3 regions of the Serratia sp. TSA_198.1 genome follow, and region 2 is predicted to be linked to each of the others. Evidence: predicted binding sites of a transcription regulator. Region 2 holds the regulator's gene; each other region holds the start of a gene.
What was found. Region 2 encodes PhoB, which activates phosphate uptake and scavenging genes when phosphate is short. Its sites were predicted from a motif close to CTGTCATAAAACTGNCNNAT; they were not measured.

Region 1 (6,777 bases), on a different contig from region 2:
CAGTATCACGGGCTTCGTGCCCGCTTTCCTAGTGCACGTTGCTACTTAACCGGTAATAATAAGAAACTTGTCTGGGAAGGGCACCTCTCACCGGGACCCTTCAGCCGTGAGTATCTCGTTCGAATTGAGTACAATCCCCCTGCTACGCCGGACTGTTATGTGATATCTCCGAAGCTTAAAAAATTGGCTCAGGGCAAAAGGATCCCCCACACATACGCAACCTCATCTGATTCAGATAAAACACAACTCTGCCTTTATCTACCTAAGCAGAGGCATCCGGCGAAATATGCTGAGTGGAGGCCGCAACTTCAGTTGAGCGATACCGTACTTCCTTGGGCATCGTTATGGCTTTTTTATTTTGAACAGTGGTTATTTTCCGAAAAGTGGGAAGGCGGTGGAGCGCATCCGAATGAAGATGATGCAGGTATCTATTATGAGGACTAGCGTTTTCTTATATCAGCAATCACCTATGCCCGCATCCCGCTTTCCACATGGACAATAACGGTATTTCCCTTCGCTAACAATGGACCAGGCTAACAGGAATAAAAATGAGCGACTACTGGAAACAGCAACTTTCCAAGGTTATTGATTACCTCACCCGGCAAAAAAAACCGGGTTTCGTATTGATTGCTACAGGAGCTGCCATTCTGGCAGGCCAGAGAGCTATCAGTTTTGCTATTACAGGCACATTTAGCTGGGGCTCTCTTAGCGTAGGTACAGCAGAGGGGAATTTCATCAGTGATTACCTCGTCCCCGCAATTGCGATTGCACTTATAGCAACGGGCATGGTGCTGATAACTGTAAATGAGTGTCAGTCAATCAAACAAAACTCACGTAAGCGTATCATCCTTGTGGCAGGAAATGGACTCCGAACCACATCAGAAACAGGGTTGGGTAGGAAAGTAAAATCTATCCTGAAAGGAACGGTTTATCCGCTTGATATCGATATTACTCAGCAATTGAGAGACGGGTATGTTTTTGAGCCAAAGCTGACTTTCACGCGAAAAATATTGCCTGCAAAGGATAACCTGGCCCAGCTCCTTGCTAAAGGAACTTCTGATACCACACAGGTTGCCTATGGCGGATTTCTGCCCGTTCCGTTTACCTTTTTTATCGGCAACATGCTTGATGACAAAAGCGACGTGAATGTTTTTGACTGGGATCGGGAGCATGAACGCTGGGAGCATATTTCAGAGAAGAACAGTGATGACGGGGAGAGCTTCAGTAGCGAAACGGTTCGCATAGGAGACTTGGATGAGATTGTACTCGTAGTCTCATGCTCTTACAGGGTAAAAATGCCACTGGTTACGGATAGCTTTGAGGGACTGGGAATTGAGCATCTCAAGTTAGAAACAATTGCTTTTGATAACCACTGGTCGCTAATGAAGCAACGCCGTCTTTCACTTCAGTTTGCAGAGAAGATAAAATCATTGTCCGACGAAGGATTCAGGACAATACACCTGATACTGGCTGCACAGAGCAGTGTAGTACTGAATTTAGGGCGACGTTATGACAGTAGAAATATGTCAGAGCTCATCGTTTATCAGTATGAGCAAACCAATAAAACACCATATCCATGGGGGATCTATGCGCTATCCCACGGACGTGAAAACAGTGGTTTTATTTCATGCAGCGACGAAATGTAGTCATTAGTATTCCCTTTCCTGTTCGCACGTGGGCCTCAGCAGTAGTTGAGGCCCACGCCTTTTAATTGTTAAGAACTTCGCGACTTGTTGGCGTCCGATAACATCTGCATGACTGTGTTCCCTCCCCTTAAAATCTATCTTTTTCAGTAGAATTGTAAGCGTTTCACACGGTTTATAAGTCCATAATAAAACATTCGTCATTCTGCAAGCATCAATGAGAACAGTTCTGCCTGAAATTTGGCATCTTCCAGTGCGTTGTGGCTGGCCCGAAGTCGGGGGCACAGCGTTTCAACCATTCTTGATGATTTCGTCTCTTCCCAAGAACATCCCTTAAGCCCCATGTAGTAAGCTTTAATATCAATTGCAGTAAAGCCAAACGGGTTGCCTCCAGTGTATTTATGGAAATAGTAATTGATGAATGACCAGTCAAATGGCGTATTAAGACCGACAAAAACGACCTTTTTCCCTGGCCTAGATACTGAATCGATCCAGGCATTGAATTGCACCATTGCCTCGAGGGGAGGCAACCCCTTCAGGGCGAGTGATGTGAGATCCAAACCTGTAACCGCTACAGCCTCCGGGTCATGCTTTTGACTGTCGGGCTTAAACTCTGTGTAGAACGATATCTCTGGATCGGAAAGCAGACAGGCGCCGATCGACAAAAGACTGTACTCGCCAGGAATTGGCCCCGATGATTCAACATCTACTGAAATAAAAAGTTCGTTATCTTTCATAGAGCCTCGTTATCTTTCCACTAGGTTCAACTAAACCAATATCCAGATAATTTTACAATGGCTTAAACCTACTGAATGCGCCTTGCCGTTATAAACCAGGATGACCGGTATGGTTTTTTAAGAAGCGCTAAAAACCTTGCCATTTCTTCCGACGGAAAGAAGGCTAGTAAGCAAAAGTTTTTGACGCGTAAGGTTATCGATCTGTAGTTGCATTTGCTTAAGCACAGCATTGGCGCTTAGCCTCTTCTCTGAAGATCCCGCCCATTTTTCCTTTAGGTGGCTACTATGTCCTCTTTCCAAAGTACTCTCCACGGGCAAAGCATGATGTAATTTGTCCATCTTATGATGGCAATCCCCGAAACCGGACGCCCAGTGCAGATTAAATATCTTTAAAACAACAACAAATAACAAGATTTAGTGACGCCACTTTAATTGTAAAAAATCGATTAGCGACACAACTTTTTTATCAATTCGCAGCCGCCAGCGCCTGAGCGCAAGCCCAGGCCGAGCTCCAGGCCCACTGGAAGTTATAACCGCCCAGCCACCCTGTCACATCCACCACTTCGCCGATAAAGTACAGGCCGGGCACCTTGCCGGCTTCCATCGTTTTGGAAGACAGCTCTTTGGTGTCCACGCCGCCGAGCGTCACTTCCGCGGTGCGGTAGCCTTCGGTGCCGTTCGGCTGTACGCGCCAATTCTGTAAGGTTTCGACCAGCGCGGCCTGTTGCGTGGCGTTCAGTTGCTTCAGCGTGGCCTCCGGCAACTGCCCCAGCGTTTGCAGGCACTCCACCAGGCGTTTTGGCAGGTGCAGCGCTAGGGTGTTTTTCAGGCTTTGGTTGGGGTGCGCCTGACGTTGCTCATTAAGGAAGCCCGCCAGATCGAGTGCAGGAAGTAAGTTAACGCTCACAAACTCACCAGGCTGCCAGTAGCTGGAAAGCTGCAATACCGCCGGGCCGGAAAGACCACGGTGGGTGAAAAGCAGGCTTTCGCGGAAGCTGACGCCGTTTTCGGCGGTGATCACCGCCGGCACCGAGACACCGGACAGCGTTTGCAGGTGTTCCAGCAACGGTTTATGCAGGGTAAAAGGCACCAGCGCGGCGCGGGTCGGCAACACCTTAAGACCAAACTGCTCCGCCAGCTTGTAGCCGAACGGTGAAGCGCCCAACCCCGGCATGGAAAGCCCGCCGCTGGCCACCACAAGTGAGCGAGCACTCACTTTCTCGCCATTCAACGCCAGTTCGAAACCGGCTTCGGTTTTTTCCACGCCCAGCACTTCACTGCGCAGGCGCGTCGTCACCTGGCCCAGTTCGCACTCTTTAACCAGCAGTTCGACCACCTGCTGCGCCGAGTCATCGCAAAACAGCTGCCCCAGCGTTTTCTCGTGGTAGGCGATGCCGTAGCGGTTAATCAGATCGATAAAATCCCACTGGGTATATCGCGCCAGCGCCGATTTACAGAAATGCGGGTTGTTCGACAGGTAGGCGGCCGGTTCGGTGTACATATTAGTAAAGTTACAGCGTCCGCCGCCGGACATCAGGATTTTGCGTCCCGGTTTTTTGCCGTTATCGAGCAGCAGCACTCGGCAACCGAGTTGCCCCGCCTGTGCCGCGCAAAACATGCCCGCTGCGCCCGCACCTATTACCACGACATCAAACTGTTCCACCTGCGCCTCTCTGAATAAAAACCACAATCGCGACAAAAGGCCGCCATATTACGCCGTTTCGCTACCGGTAACCGACAACTTTACGGCGGCAGATTGTAAAGCCATGCCGCCGCCAGCGCCATAGTAAGAAAATATTACAGTACGCTTATCATCATAAGGTTATGATATTTCATATCTTTGTCATGCCAGCGCCATCGTTTCGTCATGTTCAAATCAAAAAAACGTCATATTTTCCTTTTCCCCGGCCCCGGTTGTCACGGATAATGCGCGGCGTTCATGTCCACAAACTGGCGTAACGCTTATGCTGCATTTGTTCGCAGGCCTGGATTTCCATACCGGCCTGATGTTAATTCTCGCATTGTTGTTCGTGTTGTTTTATGAAGCCATCAACGGCTTTCATGATACGGCCAATGCGGTCGCTACAGTAATCTATACCCGTGCCATGCGCTCGCAACTTGCGGTCGTGATGGCGGGCTTGTTCAACTTTCTTGGCGTTATGCTCGGTGGTTTGAGTGTTGCTTACGCCATTGTTCACCTGTTGCCTACCGATCTGTTGTTGAACGTCAGTTCAGCGCACGGATTAGCCATGGTCTTCTCCATGCTGCTGGCGGCGATTATCTGGAATCTCGGCACCTGGTATTTCGGTCTGCCGGCCTCCAGCTCCCACACGCTGATTGGCGCAATTATCGGTGTTGGTTTAACCAACGCACTGATGACTCACACTTCGGTGGTGGATGCGCTTAACGTCCCGAAAATGATCGGTATTTTCCTGTCATTGCTCATCTCGCCGCTGGTCGGCATGATGGTCGCCGGGCTGATGGTGTTTGCCTTGCGCCGCTATTGGAGCGGCAACAAGAAACGCCAGCGTATCCACATGACCCCTGCGGAACGTGAAAAGGTCGACGGCAAACGCAAGCCGCCGTTCTGGACCCGTATCGCACTGATCCTGTCGGCTATCGGCGTCAGCTTCTCGCACGGCGCCAACGACGGCCAGAAAGGCATCGGCCTTATCATGCTGGTGCTGATCGGCGTTGCTCCGGCCGGCTTCGTGGTCAATATGAATGCAACCGGCTATGACATCACCCGTACGCGTGATGCCGTGACCCACCTGCAGCAATATTACCAGCAGCACGGCGATGCCCTGTCACACGTGGTGTCCCTGACGCCGCTGGTGCCAAGCCCGGAAGATGAGGTTTCGCCGAATAAGCCGACCGAGTTCCACTGCGACAGCTCCCGCGCCATGCCGGCGATTGAGCTGACGCAGGGCTTGCTGAACAATCTGCAAAGTTACGATCAACTGACGGTAGAACAGCGCAGCCATCTGCGCCGCCTGCTGATGTGCGTAACGGATACCGCAGACAAGGTCGCCAAACTGCCGGAAACCTCCGCCGCGGACCAGCGTTTCCTGAAGAACCTGCGTCAGGATCTGCTGCAAACCGTTGAGTATGCACCGCTGTGGATCATCGTTGCGGTTGCTCTGGCGCTGTCACTCGGCACCATGGTTGGCTGGAAGCGCGTTGCCACCACCATCGGCGAGAAAATCGGTAAGAAGGGCATGACCTACGCTCAGGGCGTGTCGGCTCAGATGACCGCAGCCTTGTCGATCGGCGTGGCCAGCTACACCGGTATGCCGGTTTCCACCACCCACGTGCTCTCTTCGGCGGTAGCCGGGACGATGATCGTGGACGGCGGCGGTGTACAAAGTAAAACCGTGAAGAACATCCTGTTGGCCTGGTTACTGACCCTGCCGATTTCGATTCTGCTTTCCGGTTCACTGTACTGGCTGGCGCTTAAGGTTATCTAAGCAGCTTGTTCCATGAGAAAGGCGGCCCGATGTGGCCGCCTTTTTTTTGCTCGTAACCAGGGAAACCGCCCGGTTTTAATACCAAATCATCAGCGCCAGCAGGCTCACCACCACCAGCCCGCACAGGGCGGAAGTCAGCATAAACTGGCCGCGCACCCGCTCACAACGGCGGATAAACTCCGGGTCGTGATGCTCGACGTAACGCTGCGAGAAGATGTAGCGCACCAGCCGCAACTGCTTGCTCGGCTGACCGTGGGCAGTAAAGAAACCGCCGCCGTCGACGTATTGGTACAACAGCGGATCGCAGCCGCGCAACACCACCAGCAGCGCACGCAGAGAAGAGTAATACCGCACCATGTTTACCACACACACCACACACAAAGCCCAAAACAGCGCGACGGTACTGATCATGATTGCCCCCTCAAGGCGTTGTTATCCGCGGCGCTCCGCCGGGTCCAACTGCCCTACCTCGATGCCCATTACTGCGGGAGCCTACCGCTCCGATCCCCTTTTTACCGCTCGGGCCGCGCATAACCCACAGCCTCTGAAACAAGCCGCCGCCAGGCAAGGTACCGGTAGCGCGGACTGACTCAGAAGAGAAAGGGTGAGGCCCATATTCATTATTGTAGGTGAATGAAACGCAAACTGGCCTGAGCAGTCGATAAAATTTACCGCAACCTGCCCATTTGTCATCCATCGATGGGTTATAAGTGATAACCGCCCTGCCCGCCATTCCCGGTATTTTCCACGGCCAGATGGGCGTTTGGGACTATACTCTGTTTAAGAATGCTTATGTTTCAAGCGGTCAAACCGCCAATAACCCCAGTAATGATAGGATTTTCAACCCGGCGGGTGTAAAACTGACGGGAGTAGAGATGAAGAGATTTTTTGATGCAACACACTGTGATCGCCCCAACATATCATTGTGTT
Region 2 (6,777 bases):
TTCGGATCATGCCAGCCTCTCGCGCGTTAATTTTTCACCGCATTCTCTGATAAAGCTGCAGGAACAATCAACCGGTTAGGCAAGGTAAAGATGAAACGGGTGCCAATCCCCTGCTCGCTGAGGATCTCCAACCGCGCATCGTGGTGGCTGAGCGCATGCTTGACGATCGCCAGCCCCAGCCCGCTGCCGCCGGTCTGGCGTGAACGGGCTTTATCGACGCGGTAGAAACGCTCGGTCAAGCGCGGAATATGTTCGGCGGCGATGCCCGGCCCGTTGTCGCTGACCTGGAACTGCGCGCCGTTTGGAGTCTGTTGCCAGCTCACCTCAATATGGGTGCCTTTCGGCGTGTGATTGACGGCGTTATACACCAGATTCGACACCGCGCTGCGCAGTTGGTCATCGTTGCCGAACACCTTGAGCTGCTCGTTCACCCGGAAGGTAATCTCGTGGTTGCCGCCGCTCAGCGACTGCGCCTCACGCTGCAACACCCGCAACATCAGCGGAATATCGACCCGCTCGTTCATATCGACGTTAGGGGCCGCCTCAATGCGCGACAGCGTCAGCAGCTGTTTGACCAGCCCGTCCATGCGCCGAGTCTGTTCCTGCATGGTACCCAGCGCCTTGCCGCGCAACGAGCCGTCCAGCTCCTCGTCGCTCATCATCTCCAGGTAACCCTGCAATACCGTCAGCGGGGTACGCAATTCATGGCTGACGTTGGCGAAGAAGTTGCGGCGCGCGCCTTCAAGCTGGCGCATTTGGGTGACGTCGCGCGCCACCATCAACAGTTGCCCTTCCGAATAGGGCATCACACGGAACTCGACGTAGTGCTCGTTATTGAGTTGCAGCGTCAGTGGCCGCGTGAATTCCTGCTGTTGCAGATAGTGGCTGAACTCCGGGTAACGCAACAGGTTAAGGATGTGCTGGCCGTTGTCTTCCGGCCAGCGGAATCCCAGCAGATGCTGCGCCAACCCGTTGCACCAGAAGATATTGCCTTCGACGGTGGTCATCACCACCGCATCGGGCAGCGATTCCGCGCCGCTGCGAAAACGTTTGATCAACAGCGCCAGTTCACGACGACGACGACGGTTGCGCTGTTGCATCTGGTACAGGCCGTAAAACAGCGGCTCCCAGCTCCAGCGCCCAGGCGGCGGCGTCATGCTGCGGTCGACCCACAGCCAGTGGGAAAGTTTGAGTTGGTTGTAGAAATTCCAGACCAGCGCCGCCAGCACGGCGGCCAGCAGCAGCCAGGGCAGATAGCCGAAAATCAGCCCCAGCAGCAAGGCAGGTAAACAGAAAAGAGCCAGCTCCAGGGCCAGCCTCTTCCAGGAAAGGCGTTCTAGCACAGCATATTCTCCAGCGCGACGCGATCAGTAACGCGTTGAGAATCGGTAGCCGGTGCCCCGAACGGTTTGAACCATTTTGTCATGACCAGTGGTCTCTAACGCCTTACGGAGCCGGCGGATATGCACGTCAACGGTGCGGTCTTCCACATAAACGTTAGTGCCCCAGACGTGATTAAGCAACTGTTCGCGGCTATAAACACGTTCCGGATGGGTCATAAAGAAATGCAGCAGTTTGAACTCGGTCGGCCCCATATCCAGCGCCTGCTCATTAGCCATTACGCGATGTGAGGAAGGGTCCAGGCTCAGCCCCTGCATTTCAATCACTTCTTCCACCGCCATCGGCGAAATGCGGCGCATTACCGCCTTGATGCGCGCCACCAGCTCCTTCGGCGAGAACGGCTTGGTAATGTAATCGTCCGCTCCCACTTCCAGGCCGCGCACCCGGTCTTCTTCTTCACCGCGTGCGGTCAGCATCATCACCGGAATATCGCGGGTCAGCGCTTCACGCTTCATATGTTTGATAAACTGGATACCGGAACCGCCGGGTAACATCCAGTCGAGCAACACCAAATCAGGGAACGGCTCAGACAGGCGCGTCACGGCGCTGTCATAATCCTCGGCTTCCAACGGTTGGTAACCATTCTGTTCCAACACAAAGCACACCATCTCACGGATCGGCGCTTCGTCTTCCACCACCAGTATGCGTCTTGCCATCGTCAATCCTGCCAATGTGTTAGCGATCACAGTTGATTGCGGGCGCCATTATGCGTCAGTTTTGTGACACTTTTATGAAAAAACCAGCCTGTTATAGCCAGTAAGCATAGCGATTATTTCCAGCTTCAAAGAAAAATCATTCAGTTGTCATAATCATTGCGTCACGACAGGAGAGTCAGCCCCCTTTATAATCACTGCCATTAGCTTATCGCCCCGGGAGTGTCATGCGCCTGATCCACACCTCTGACTGGCATCTTGGCCAGTACTTTTTCACCAAAAGCCGTGCCGCCGAGCACCAGGCTTTTTTGCGCTGGCTGATCGAGCAAATTGAACAGCAACGGGTGGATGCGCTGATCGTCGCCGGGGATCTGTTCGACACCGGGTCGCCGCCGAGTTACGCCCGCGAGCTGTATAACCGCTTCGTGGTGGAGCTGCAGCGTACCGGCTGCCAACTGGTGGTGCTGGGCGGTAACCATGACTCCGTGGCAACCCTGAATGAATCGCGCGAATTGCTTTCTTGCCTGAATACAACGGTGATCGCCAACGCCCAAAGCGACATCGGGCAGCAGATCCTGGTGCTTAACCAGCGCGACGGCCAACCGGGTGCGGTATTGTGCGCCATCCCGTTCCTGCGCCCGCGCGATCTGACGACCAGCCGCGCCGGCGAATCGGGTGCGCAAAAGCAGCAGGCGTTGCAAGAGGCCATCGCGCAACACTATCAACAGCTCTACCAGGCGGCCTGCGCACGCCGCGATGAACTGGGGCTAACCTTGCCGATTGTCGCCACCGGCCACCTGACCACGGTGGGGGTTACCGCCTCCGATTCGGTGCGCGATATTTACATCGGCACGCTGGATGCCTTCCCGGCGCAGGCGTTTCCGCCTGCCGACTACATTGCGTTGGGGCATATTCACCGGGCGCAAAACGTCGCCAAATCCGAGCATATCCGCTACAGCGGTTCGCCTATCCCGCTCAGTTTCGATGAGCTGGGCAAACCCAAGAGCGTGTTTATGGTGGATTTTGCCGATGGCGCCCTGCAACAGGTCACCGCACTGGATATCCCCAGCTTCCAGCCGATGCAACTGATCAAAGGTGATTTGGCGCAAATCGAGCAACAATTGCGGCAGTTCGCCGATTATCAAGGGGAACTGCCGGTATGGCTGGATATCGAAGTGGCCACGCAAGATTACCTCAGCGACATTCAGCGCCGTATTCAACTGCTGGCGGATCAACTGCCGGTGGAGGTGGTATTGCTGCGCCGCAGTAAAGAGCAGCGCCGCCAGGCCCTTGAACAGCAGGACAAGGAAACGCTCAACGAACTGAGCGTCGATGAGGTCTTCGAGCGGCGGCTGGCGCAGGAGACGGAAATCACAGAGCCTCGCCAGCAGCGGATGCGCCAAATGTTCCATCAGGTGGTCGAGGCCGTACGGCACAACGACGAGGAGCCGACCCAATGAAAATCCTGAGCCTGCGGCTGAAGAACCTCAATTCATTGCAGGGCGAGTGGAAGATCGATTTCACCGCTGAGCCTTTTGCCAGCAATGGGCTGTTCGCCATCACCGGGCCAACCGGCGCGGGCAAAACCACCCTGCTGGATGCCATCTGCCTGGCGCTGTACCACCAGACACCGCGCCTTAACGTGACACCGAGCCAAAACGAACTGATGACGCGCCACACCGCCGAGTCGTTGGCGGAGGTCGAATTTGAGGTCAAAGGCATCGGCTACCGCGCCTTCTGGAGCCAACGCCGCGCCAAAAATGCGCCGGACGGCAACCTGCAAGCGCCAAAGGTGGAGCTGGCGCTGCGTGAAGACGGCAAAATCCTGGCGGATAAAGTCCGCGACAAGCTGGATCTGACCGCCGCGATCACCGGGCTGGATTTCGGCCGCTTCACCAAATCGATGATGCTGTCCCAGGGGCAGTTCGCCGCCTTCCTCAATGCCGATGCCAATGACCGGGCCGAACTGCTGGAAGAGCTGACCGGCACCGAGATCTACGGCCAGCTTTCCGAACGGGTTTTCGAGCAGCACAAACAGGCCAAAGCCGATCTGGACGCCTTGCATCAACGCGCCAGCGGCATTGAGCTGCTGAATGACGAACAGCGTCAGCAATTGGAAAGCCAATTAGCTGAGCTGAGCGCGCAGGAAACCGCCCTCAACGGGCAGGCCCGGCAACAGCAACAGGCGCTGAACTGGCTGCAACAGTGGCAGCGAACGCAGCACCAGCAGCAGGAATACCAACGCCAGTTGAGCGTCGTGCAACAGGAGCAGGCCGCGGCCGAACCGCAGTTGCAACAGTTGGCGCGCAGCGAACCGGCGGAGAAACTGCGGCCGCTGCATAACGACCGTCACCGCTGCCGCAGTGAGCAGCAGGCGCTGCAACAGCAGATCGCCCAAATGGCGCAGCAGCAAGAGCATCAGCTTGCGCAGATGGCGCCATTGCAGCAGGCAGTGGAAAAAGCGCGCGTCGAGCAGCAGGCGCAGGCCGAACGCCAGCAGATCCAGCAGCGGCTGATCGACGAGCAGATCGTCCCGCTCGACCACCAGATTGCTCAACTGCAAAAAACGCAGACGGAATTGCAGCAGGCGTGCGACAACGCCGCCCGGCAGTGCCATCAGCAGAAAACGGATCTGGAGCAGTTAAACGTTCAACGCAGCCAATTGACCGCACAGGCCGGGCAACATCAGGAGAAGCTTAACGGTCTTAACGCGGCGTTGATGGCGCAGCAACAGCAGCAAAATGCGCTGGAAGCGCAGTCACCGCTGGCGGCGTTGCGCCAGCGTCAGACCGCGTTGGCCGAGCTGCGCCCCGCACGCCAGCAGCTGTTCACCCTCTCCTCGCTGTTCCGCCAGACCAGCGAGCGGCTTGAACAACAGCGCAAAGAGTTTTCCGCCCGTCAGGCGCAGCTTGGCGAACATGAGCAACAGCTGGAAGAAACGCGGCGGCACTACAAGCAGCAAAAAGCGCATCAGTTGGACGTGGAAAAAGCCCTTGAGCTGGAAAAGCGCATCGTCAGTCTGGAAGCCGAGCGCGCACTGCTGCAAAGCGGCGAGCCCTGCCCGTTATGCGGTTCCGCCAGCCATCCGGCCATTGAGCAATATCAGGCGGTAAAACCGTCCGAGACGGCATTGCGCCTGGCGGAAATGCGCGTCAAAACCGAGGCGCTGTACACCCAGGGCACCGAACTGCGCACCCGTTGCGAAAGCCTGAAGGAGCAGCAACAGCGCCAACAACAGCAAATAGCGCAGGACGAGGAGCAACTCGCCGCCCAGCGCCAACAGTGGCAAACCCTCAGCGCGCCGCTGGCGTTTGATTTCGATCTACAAGATGCCGAGCGCCTGAGCCAGTGGCTGAACGCCTGCGACAGCGAAGAACGCCAGGGCCAGCAAGGGCTGGCGCAGCACGAACAGGCAGCACAGGCGGTACAGCAGGCGAAAGATGCATTGGCCGAGCTCCAGGCGCAGCAACAACAAGCGCAACAGCAACAAGCGCTGCTGGACGAGCGCTTCACCCTGCTGGAAAAAAACCACGCCGATGCGCAGTTGCAACAGCAGCGCTTGCAACAACAGTGGCAAGAGGGCGAGAAAACCCTGGGCGAACACCGCGCGCAGCGGCTGGCGCTGTTTGGCGAACAACAGATTCCGCAGGTGCGCGAACAGCTGCGTGCCCAACTGGCCGCCTGCGAGCAGGCCAGCCATCAGGCGGCGGAACAATGGCAGAAAGCTCAGGAGCAGCGCGATCGCCTGGCCGGCCAGCTTGCCGGCCTGCAACAACAGCAGCAACGGCAGAGCGAGAGGCTGCAACAGGCGGAACAAACCTGGCTGGAAGCCCTGACCGCCAGCGAATTCAGCGACGAAGCCGCATTCAGCGCCGCGCTGTTGGATGACGCACAGCGCCGGCAATTGCAGCAGCATAAAGAACGGTTGCACCAGCGGCAGGTGGAGGCCAGCGCCCTGCTGGCACAGGCGGTTCATACGCTGGAACAACAGCGGCAACAGCGCCCGGAAGGGCTGGATGAAACCCAGGCCGACGCGCAAGCCCTGAGCCAGAGCCTGGAGGCGTTGGCGCAGCAGTTGAAAGCCTTGCAACTGCGTCAGGGTGAAGTGCGCAACCAATTGGAAAGCGACGCCGCACGCCGTCTCAATCAGCAATCGCTGTTTGAGCAAATCAGCCAGAGCCAGCAGCAGTACGACGACTGGAGCTACCTCAATCAGTTGATCGGCTCCAAAGAAGGCGATAAATTCCGCAAATTTGCCCAGGGGCTGACGCTGGATCATCTGGTGTACCTGGCCAATAACCAGCTTGGGCGGCTGCATGGGCGCTACCTGTTGCAACGCAAAACCAGCGACGCGCTGGAACTGCAGGTGGTAGATACCTGGCAGGCGGACGCGCTGCGTGACACCCGCACCCTGTCCGGCGGCGAAAGTTTCCTGGTCAGCCTGGCATTGGCGCTGGCGTTGTCTGACCTGGTCAGCCACAAGACCAGCATCGACTCGCTGTTTCTCGACGAAGGCTTCGGCACGCTGGATGCGGAAACCCTGGATACCGCGCTGGACGCGCTCGACAGCCTGAATGCCTCCGGTAAAACCATCGGCGTGATCAGCCATGTCGAAGCGATGAAAGAACGCATTCCGGTGCAGATTAAGGTGAAAAAGGTCAACGGACTGGGTATCAGCCGGCTGGAGCCGCAGTTTCGGCTGGAAAGTTAGGCCGGCAGTTGC
Region 3 (6,777 bases), on a different contig from region 2:
TGAATCGGCGGCCAGCTGCGGCTGAAAATCCAAAAAGCCCTCGATGCCAATCACCGCAACGCTTTCCCACGGCAATTCACCGGCCAACGGCGTCACCGGAATGGCCTGTGGGCTGAGCCAGGTGGCCCGCCGCGTGCCGAGCGGCGTAATGCGCAGATGATTCCTTTCATTGCTGCCTTGCAGGTTCAGGCCGCAGCGCTGCAACAGCTGGGCCGCCTGATCAGATAACGGTGCCACCCGTTCTGCGCCAATCAAGGAATAAGGGTGCCGCGGCGCCTGTCGCGCCAGTTCCGGCAATGCAGCCAGCGGCGCGTCGACCGGCGTGCCGTCAGGTAATTGCGCCAGCAAATCAAGCGAGCCGGAGGAGAAATAAAGCGCGCTCTGGCCTGAGCTGACCACGGCGCAGCGCTTGCCCTGTTCCGCCAACCCGATGGCGCAGGCCATGCCCGCCAAGCCGCCGCCAATCACCACCACGTCAAATCGCATCATCCGCCTCCTGTTTCTCCCGAGCATCCAGTCCGCACAATCCCTGATAAACCCAACTGGTGAACTCGCTCTCGCGCAGCGCATCACCCCAGGCGATCGGGCGTACGCCCTTCCAGCGTTCGTTGAGGAAATGCGACAACTGATCGATCGACTGCTGCGGGGTGACGACGTTAAAGCGCGTCAGCAGCCCGGCGGCACGACAGGCGCACAGTTCACCCTGGCAGGTGCCCATGCCAACACGGGTGCGGCGGCGGAGATCCACCAGATTATTGACGGTGAGAGAGTTCACCGCATAGCGCACCTCGCCGGCGGTAACCGCCTCGCATTCGCAGACCAGGCTGTTGTCCAGCCGATTACCGGCCGGCACCAGGCTGGCGCGATCGCCATGGCGATACACTGCCGAGCCGCGAATACTGGCCGGCAACGCCACCACGCTGCGCACCGTTTCCTCCGCCGTTTGCCGGGAGCCGGGCAGCGGTTCCACCGCGGTAGTGCATGGGCTATCCAGCCCAAGCTTTTCACACACTTTATCGGTCGCCCACTGCGCCATCAGGCGATAGGTCATCAACTTGCCGCCGGTGATGGTGATAAATCCCTCCAGCCCATCGCGGCTGGCGTGATCGAGCAGCACGATGCCCCGGCTGACGTTACGGCCGCTGGGATCGTCGTCACTGGCCACCAGCGGCCGCACCCCGGCATAGGCACGCAAAATGCGGGTTTGCGCCAGTTCCGGCGCCAGCAGCGCACCTTCGCGGATCAGAATGTCCACTTCCTGCGGCGTCACCACCATGTTGTCGATCTGGTCGTAGTCGATGTGGGTGGAGGTGGTGCCAATCAGCGAGATGGTGTCGCCCGGCACCAGAATGTCGGCGTCTGCCGGTTTGCGGCAACGGTTGATGACCATGTTGTTGATGCGGTGGCCGAGGATCAGCAATGCGCCCTTGGCCGGGAACATACGGATGCGCAGATCGGCGTATACCGCAATCTGCTGGCCCCAGATGCCGGCAGCGTTGACCACCACCTCGGCGTGGATATCGTAGCGGCGCGCAGCTTGATGGTCGAAAACGCGCACGCCGGTCACGCGATCGCCCACGCGCAACAAACCGACCACCTGGTGATAGGTCAGGATTTGCGCGCCGTGCTCGCGGGCATCGAGCATATTGGCGGCGGTCAGACGGAACGGGTCGACGGTGCCATCCGGCACCCGCACGGCGCCGATCAGCGCCGGGTTGGCCGCCGGCTCCAAGCGCAACGCCAATTGCGGATCAATGGCTTCGGCGTTGATGCCGGCACTGTGGCAGGCAGCGATAAACTGTTGTTGGTAGGCCAGCGAATCCTGCGGCAGGGTAATGAACAACCCATCGGTACGCTCGATGCAATGATGCGCGATGCGCTTGAGGATGCGGTTCTCTTCTATACACTCACGCGCCGACTCGCCGTCGGTCACCGCATAACGCGCTCCGCTGTGCAGCAAGCCGTGGTTACGGCCGGTGGCGCCGGTGGCGATATCATGGCGCTCCAGCAGTATGCAACGCAGGCCACGCCGCGCGCAGTCACGGGCAATGCCCGCTCCGGTCGCACCGCCACCAATGATTATCACATCCGTTTCACTGTCCGGTGAATGGCTGCTCATTACGCTTCCTCAGGATCCGTGGTAATTACCCTATTGGGCCACAGTTACTGGGGTCTTTGTTTGATAAGGAACAATAACGAACTCGAAACGAAAACAAAATGTCCATAAAAAACCATGAATGTGATCGAAATCACGATTTTTAGCCGTTTTTCTATTTCATAACGTTAACGAATCGCTCAAAATCCGCCGTAGTTTCATAAAAGTGTAACATTTGCGCCATTCATCACAGCGACACCAGGCTGTTTTGACTAGGATGACGCTCGTTATGGAACAAAAAAACACCACATTCTCTATCCGCTCAATCATCAAATGAACGTAGACGATCATATTGATGTGATAACTAAAAGCCATCGGAGGCGCTCATGTTGAGTATTTTTAAGCCGGCAGCACACATTTCCCGTGTGCCGGTCGACAAAGTCGACCCGCTCTACCGTAAATTGCGCTGGCAAATTTTTATGGGGATTTTCTTCGGTTACGCCGCCTACTATCTGGTGCGCAAGAACTTCACTCTGGCGATGCCTTACCTGATCGATCAGGGCTTCAGCCGCGGCGACCTCGGTTTCGCGCTGTCGGGTATTTCCATCGCCTACGGTTTCTCCAAGTTCATCATGGGCTCGGTTTCCGACCGTTCCAACCCACGCGTATTCCTGCCTGCCGGCCTGATACTGGCCGCTGCGGTGATGCTGTTCATGGGCTTCGTGCCGTGGGCGACATCGAGCATCGCGGTCATGTTCGTGCTGCTGTTCTTGTGCGGTTGGTTCCAGGGCATGGGCTGGCCGCCTTGTGGCCGCACCATGGTGCACTGGTGGTCGCAGAAAGAACGCGGCGGTATCGTTTCGGTCTGGAACTGCGCCCATAACGTGGGTGGCGGCCTGCCGCCGCTGTTGTTCCTGCTGGGGATGGCCTGGTTCAACGACTGGCACGCGGCGCTGTATATGCCGGCCTTCGGCGCCATTCTGGTGGCCCTGATCGCCTTTGCGCTGATGCGCGATACGCCGCAATCCTGCGGGCTGCCGCCGATCGAAGAATACAAAAACGATTACCCGGACGACTACAGCGAGAAAGCGGAAGAAGAGCTGACCGCCAAGCAGATCTTCATGCAGTACATTCTGCCGAACAAATTGCTGTGGTACATCGCCGTGGCCAACGTGTTCGTTTACCTGCTGCGTTACGGCATTCTGGACTGGTCACCGACCTACCTGAAAGAAGTGAAGCATTTCGCGCTGGATAAGTCTTCCTGGGCCTACTTCCTGTACGAATACGCCGGTATTCCGGGCACCCTGCTGTGCGGCTGGATGTCGGACAAAGTGTTCAAAGGCAATCGCGGCGCCACCGGCGTGTTCTTTATGACGCTGGTGACCATCGCGACCGTCGTCTACTGGCTCAACCCGGTCGGCAATCCTGGCATCGACATGGCCTGCATGATCACCATCGGCTTCCTGATTTACGGCCCGGTGATGCTGATCGGCCTGCACGCGCTGGAACTGGCGCCGAAGAAAGCGGCCGGCACCGCAGCAGGCTTCACCGGTCTGTTCGGTTACCTGGGCGGCTCCGTTGCAGCCAGCGCCATCGTCGGTTACACCGTGGACTACTTCGGTTGGGACGGCGGCTTTATGGTGATGATTGGCGGCAGTATCGGCGCGGTAGTGCTGCTGTTGCTGACCATGCTGAGCGAGAAAAAGCACCACGCAGAAATCGCAGCCAACAAACGCGGCTAAGCGTCATACAAATTTCGCATTATTTAAAGGCCGCGCTGCGGCCTTTCAGACGGCTGACAAAGCCCGTTATTAGGGAGAGCGTGCCGAAGGGGTCGTAACGGCCTTGGCCGTCGGAGCGCCCCTCGGTGCGCTAGGCCCGGGTATCTCGGGTTTAAAGACAACTTTGTCATCAACCTCCAAGGCCGCGCTGCGGCCTTTTTACTACTTTATTACCCTGCACCTACAATATGGAGAATTACAGAATGCGGACTCACGTCAAAGCCCTGCTGACAGGGATCATCCTGGCCACCTCAATGGTCAGCGCCGTACAGGCGGCGGACAAGGTGGTAATTGCCCACCGTGGCGCCAGCGGCTATCTGCCGGAACACACGCTGCCGGCGAAGGCGATGGCCTACGCGCAGGGTGCGGACTTCCTCGAGCAGGATCTGGTGATGACCAAGGACAACGAGTTGGTGGTGCTGCATGACCATTACCTCGATCGCGTCACCGACGTGGCCGAACGCTTCCCGAGCCGGGCACGCAAAGACGGCCGTTATTACGCCATCGACTTTACCCTGGCGGAAATCAAATCGCTGAAGTTCACGGAAGGCTTTGAGATCGAAAACGGTAAAAAGGTGCAGGGCTACCCTGGCCGCTTCCCGATGGGCAAATCGGACTTCCGCGTTCATACCTTCCAGGAAGAGATCGAGTTTGTGCAGGGGCTGAACCATTCGACCGGCAAAAACATCGGTATTTACCCGGAAATCAAGGCGCCGTGGTTCCACAAGCAGGAAGGCAAGGATATCTCCAGCAAAGTGCTGGCGGTGTTGAAGCAGTATGGTTATACCGGCAAGGGTGACAACGTTTATCTGCAATGCTTCGACGCCAACGAACTGAAACGGATTAAAACCGAGCTGGAACCGAAGATGGGCATGGATCTGAAACTGATCCAACTGATCGCCTACAACAAGTGGCAGGAAACCTATGAGCAGAAAGCCGACGGCAAATGGGTGGAATACGACTATGACTGGATGTTCAAGCCGGGCGCGATGAAGCAGATTGCCCAGTACGCCGACGGTATCGGCCCGGACTACCACATGCTGGTGGAAGCGGAGAAATCCAAACCGGGCCACGTGGTGCTGACCGATATGGTGAAAGAAGCCCATGCCAACAAGCTGGCGGTGCATCCGTTCACCATCCGCGCCGATGCACTGCCAAACTACGTGACCGACGTGAATCAGCTGTATGACGTGATTTACAACCAGGCTGGCGTTGACGGCGTGTTCACCGACTTCCCCGACAAGGGCGTGCAGTTCCTGCAAAAGCAGGGCCAGCACAAGTAACCCTGACAAGGGCGCCGCAAGGCGCCCTTGTTATTTCAGAGGTACATCTTGCGCAGGTAATGCGGCACTGCGTCGTCGGCATTGGAACCAATCACTTCCAGCTCCGGCAGCTTGTCTTTCAGGCGCTGGTGCGCATCGCGCATAATGCAGCCCTTGCCGGCCATCGCCAGCATTTCCAGGTCATTCATGCCGTCACCGAAGGCGATGCACTCTTTCAGCGAATAGCCGATGATTTTGGCCACTTCTTCCAGCGCATGACCTTTGGATACGCCGCCCGCCATCACTTCCAGACAGGTCGGGAACGAGAAACTGACGTTAACCCGATCGCCCCAGCGCGCATTGATGGCATCTTCCAGCGGCAACAGCTTTTCATGGTCGTCACAGGTGAAGTACACCTTGCACACGCCGTCGGTTTCCAGCAGGCCCGGCTCAAACAGCTGATACTGGAAGATCGATTCCCGGAAGAACTCTTCCTGCTCCGGGCTTTCCCGGTTGATGAACCAGTCGTCGTTGCGGTAGACATTGGTGGTGATGTCCGCATCGTCATGCAGCATGCCGTAGAGATCGCGGGCAATGTCTTCTGCCAGGTTGTGGCTGAAAATCAGCTCGCCGGCGGTGTTATGCACGCGGGCGCCGTTGGAGGTGATCATAAAGGCGCTGATATCGAGGTTATCGCGGATCTGCGAAACGTCGATGTGATGCCGGCCAGTGGCAAACACAAAGTGCACGTCGCGCTGGGTCAGCAGTTTCAACGTCTCTTTGGCATAAGGCGACAGGGTATGGTCAGGTGATAGCAGCGTGCCATCTAAATCGGAAGCGACGACGTGATACATAAGGATATGTTCTAACCTCTGATGGAGTGGTCGGCGGCAGGGGCGCCACCTAAGTGTTGAGCAAAGAAACGCAGGATTGCGTTCAATGCTTCGGCGCGCATCGCGTCCCGCTCGAACAGGATCTCATGGCGTGCGCCTTGGATAACCCGCGGTTTCCCCCCTTCGCAAGGGTGCCCCGCGTCTGACAGTGCCTGACAAAAAGCCTGCTGGGAACGGTTGTCGACCACCCGTTCCTCACCGGCCTGCAATAATAACAGCGGTGTGGTGATTTTAGCCGCCTGCGCGACAATCTGCCGCCCGGCCTGAATGCTTTCTCTTACCCAGTGATAGGTAGGGCCCCCCACCTGCAACTCGGGATAATCGGCGTAATAACGCAAACAGCGGCGATAGCGTTCACGGCTGTGGGTCAATACGTTGACCACATAGGGCAGCGGCCGCCACTGGCCGGTGCCTATCGCATAGTAATCGCGTACCGCCGGGTGTTTCTCCACCCAGTTAAGGATGCGGTCCGCCATCCAGCCCGGCATCGGCAGATGAATGCCGAACATCGGCGCGCAAAACGCAGCGGCATCAAACGCCTGCGGCTGACGCGCCAGAAATTGAGCCAGTATCGCACCGCCCATCGAATGCGACAGCGCAAAGTGCTGCCGGTAACAGTGCGGCACCACTTGCTGCTGATAAAACTGAGCGAAATCGTCAATATAATCGGCAAAGTTTACCACATGACCGCGGTGCGTATCAGCCAGCAAACGGCCAGAACGGCCTTGCCCGCGATGATCGAGAAT

Region 1: pitA (inorganic phosphate transporter PitA) is a predicted target of PhoB. The motif match lies at 4,320-4,339, and genes of this name have one in related genera.
Region 3: glpT (glycerol-3-phosphate transporter) is a predicted target of PhoB. The motif match lies at 2,311-2,330, and genes of this name have one in related genera.

Annotation. Positions count from the first base shown of each region.
Region 1 is NZ_JBQZFP010000007.1:141,542-148,318, forward strand. It holds gene ACUTSW_RS22190 (hypothetical protein) at 1-444, shown strand, start outside; gene ACUTSW_RS22195 (SAVED domain-containing protein) at 549-1,646, shown strand; gene ACUTSW_RS22200 (3'-5' exonuclease) at 1,844-2,380, opposite strand; gene ACUTSW_RS22205 (NAD(P)/FAD-dependent oxidoreductase) at 2,847-4,043, opposite strand; gene pitA (inorganic phosphate transporter PitA) at 4,345-5,847, shown strand; gene uspB (universal stress protein UspB) at 5,923-6,258, opposite strand; gene ACUTSW_RS22220 (hypothetical protein) at 6,558-6,777, shown strand, end outside.
Region 2 is NZ_JBQZFP010000001.1:2,284,387-2,291,163, forward strand. It holds gene ACUTSW_RS10980 (PstS family phosphate ABC transporter substrate-binding protein) at 1-10, opposite strand, end outside; gene phoR (phosphate regulon sensor histidine kinase PhoR) at 27-1,343, opposite strand; gene phoB (phosphate response regulator transcription factor PhoB) at 1,368-2,057, opposite strand; gene sbcD (exonuclease subunit SbcD) at 2,282-3,514, shown strand; gene sbcC (exonuclease subunit SbcC) at 3,511-6,765, shown strand; partial or broken gene ACUTSW_RS11005 (helix-turn-helix transcriptional regulator) at 6,762-6,777, opposite strand, start outside.
Region 3 is NZ_JBQZFP010000005.1:62,695-69,471, forward strand. It holds gene glpB (glycerol-3-phosphate dehydrogenase subunit GlpB) at 1-486, opposite strand, end outside; gene glpA (anaerobic glycerol-3-phosphate dehydrogenase subunit A) at 476-2,119, opposite strand; gene glpT (glycerol-3-phosphate transporter) at 2,482-3,837, shown strand; gene glpQ (glycerophosphodiester phosphodiesterase) at 4,080-5,159, shown strand; gene yigL (sugar/pyridoxal phosphate phosphatase YigL) at 5,195-5,992, opposite strand; gene pldB (lysophospholipase L2) at 6,004-6,777, opposite strand, start outside.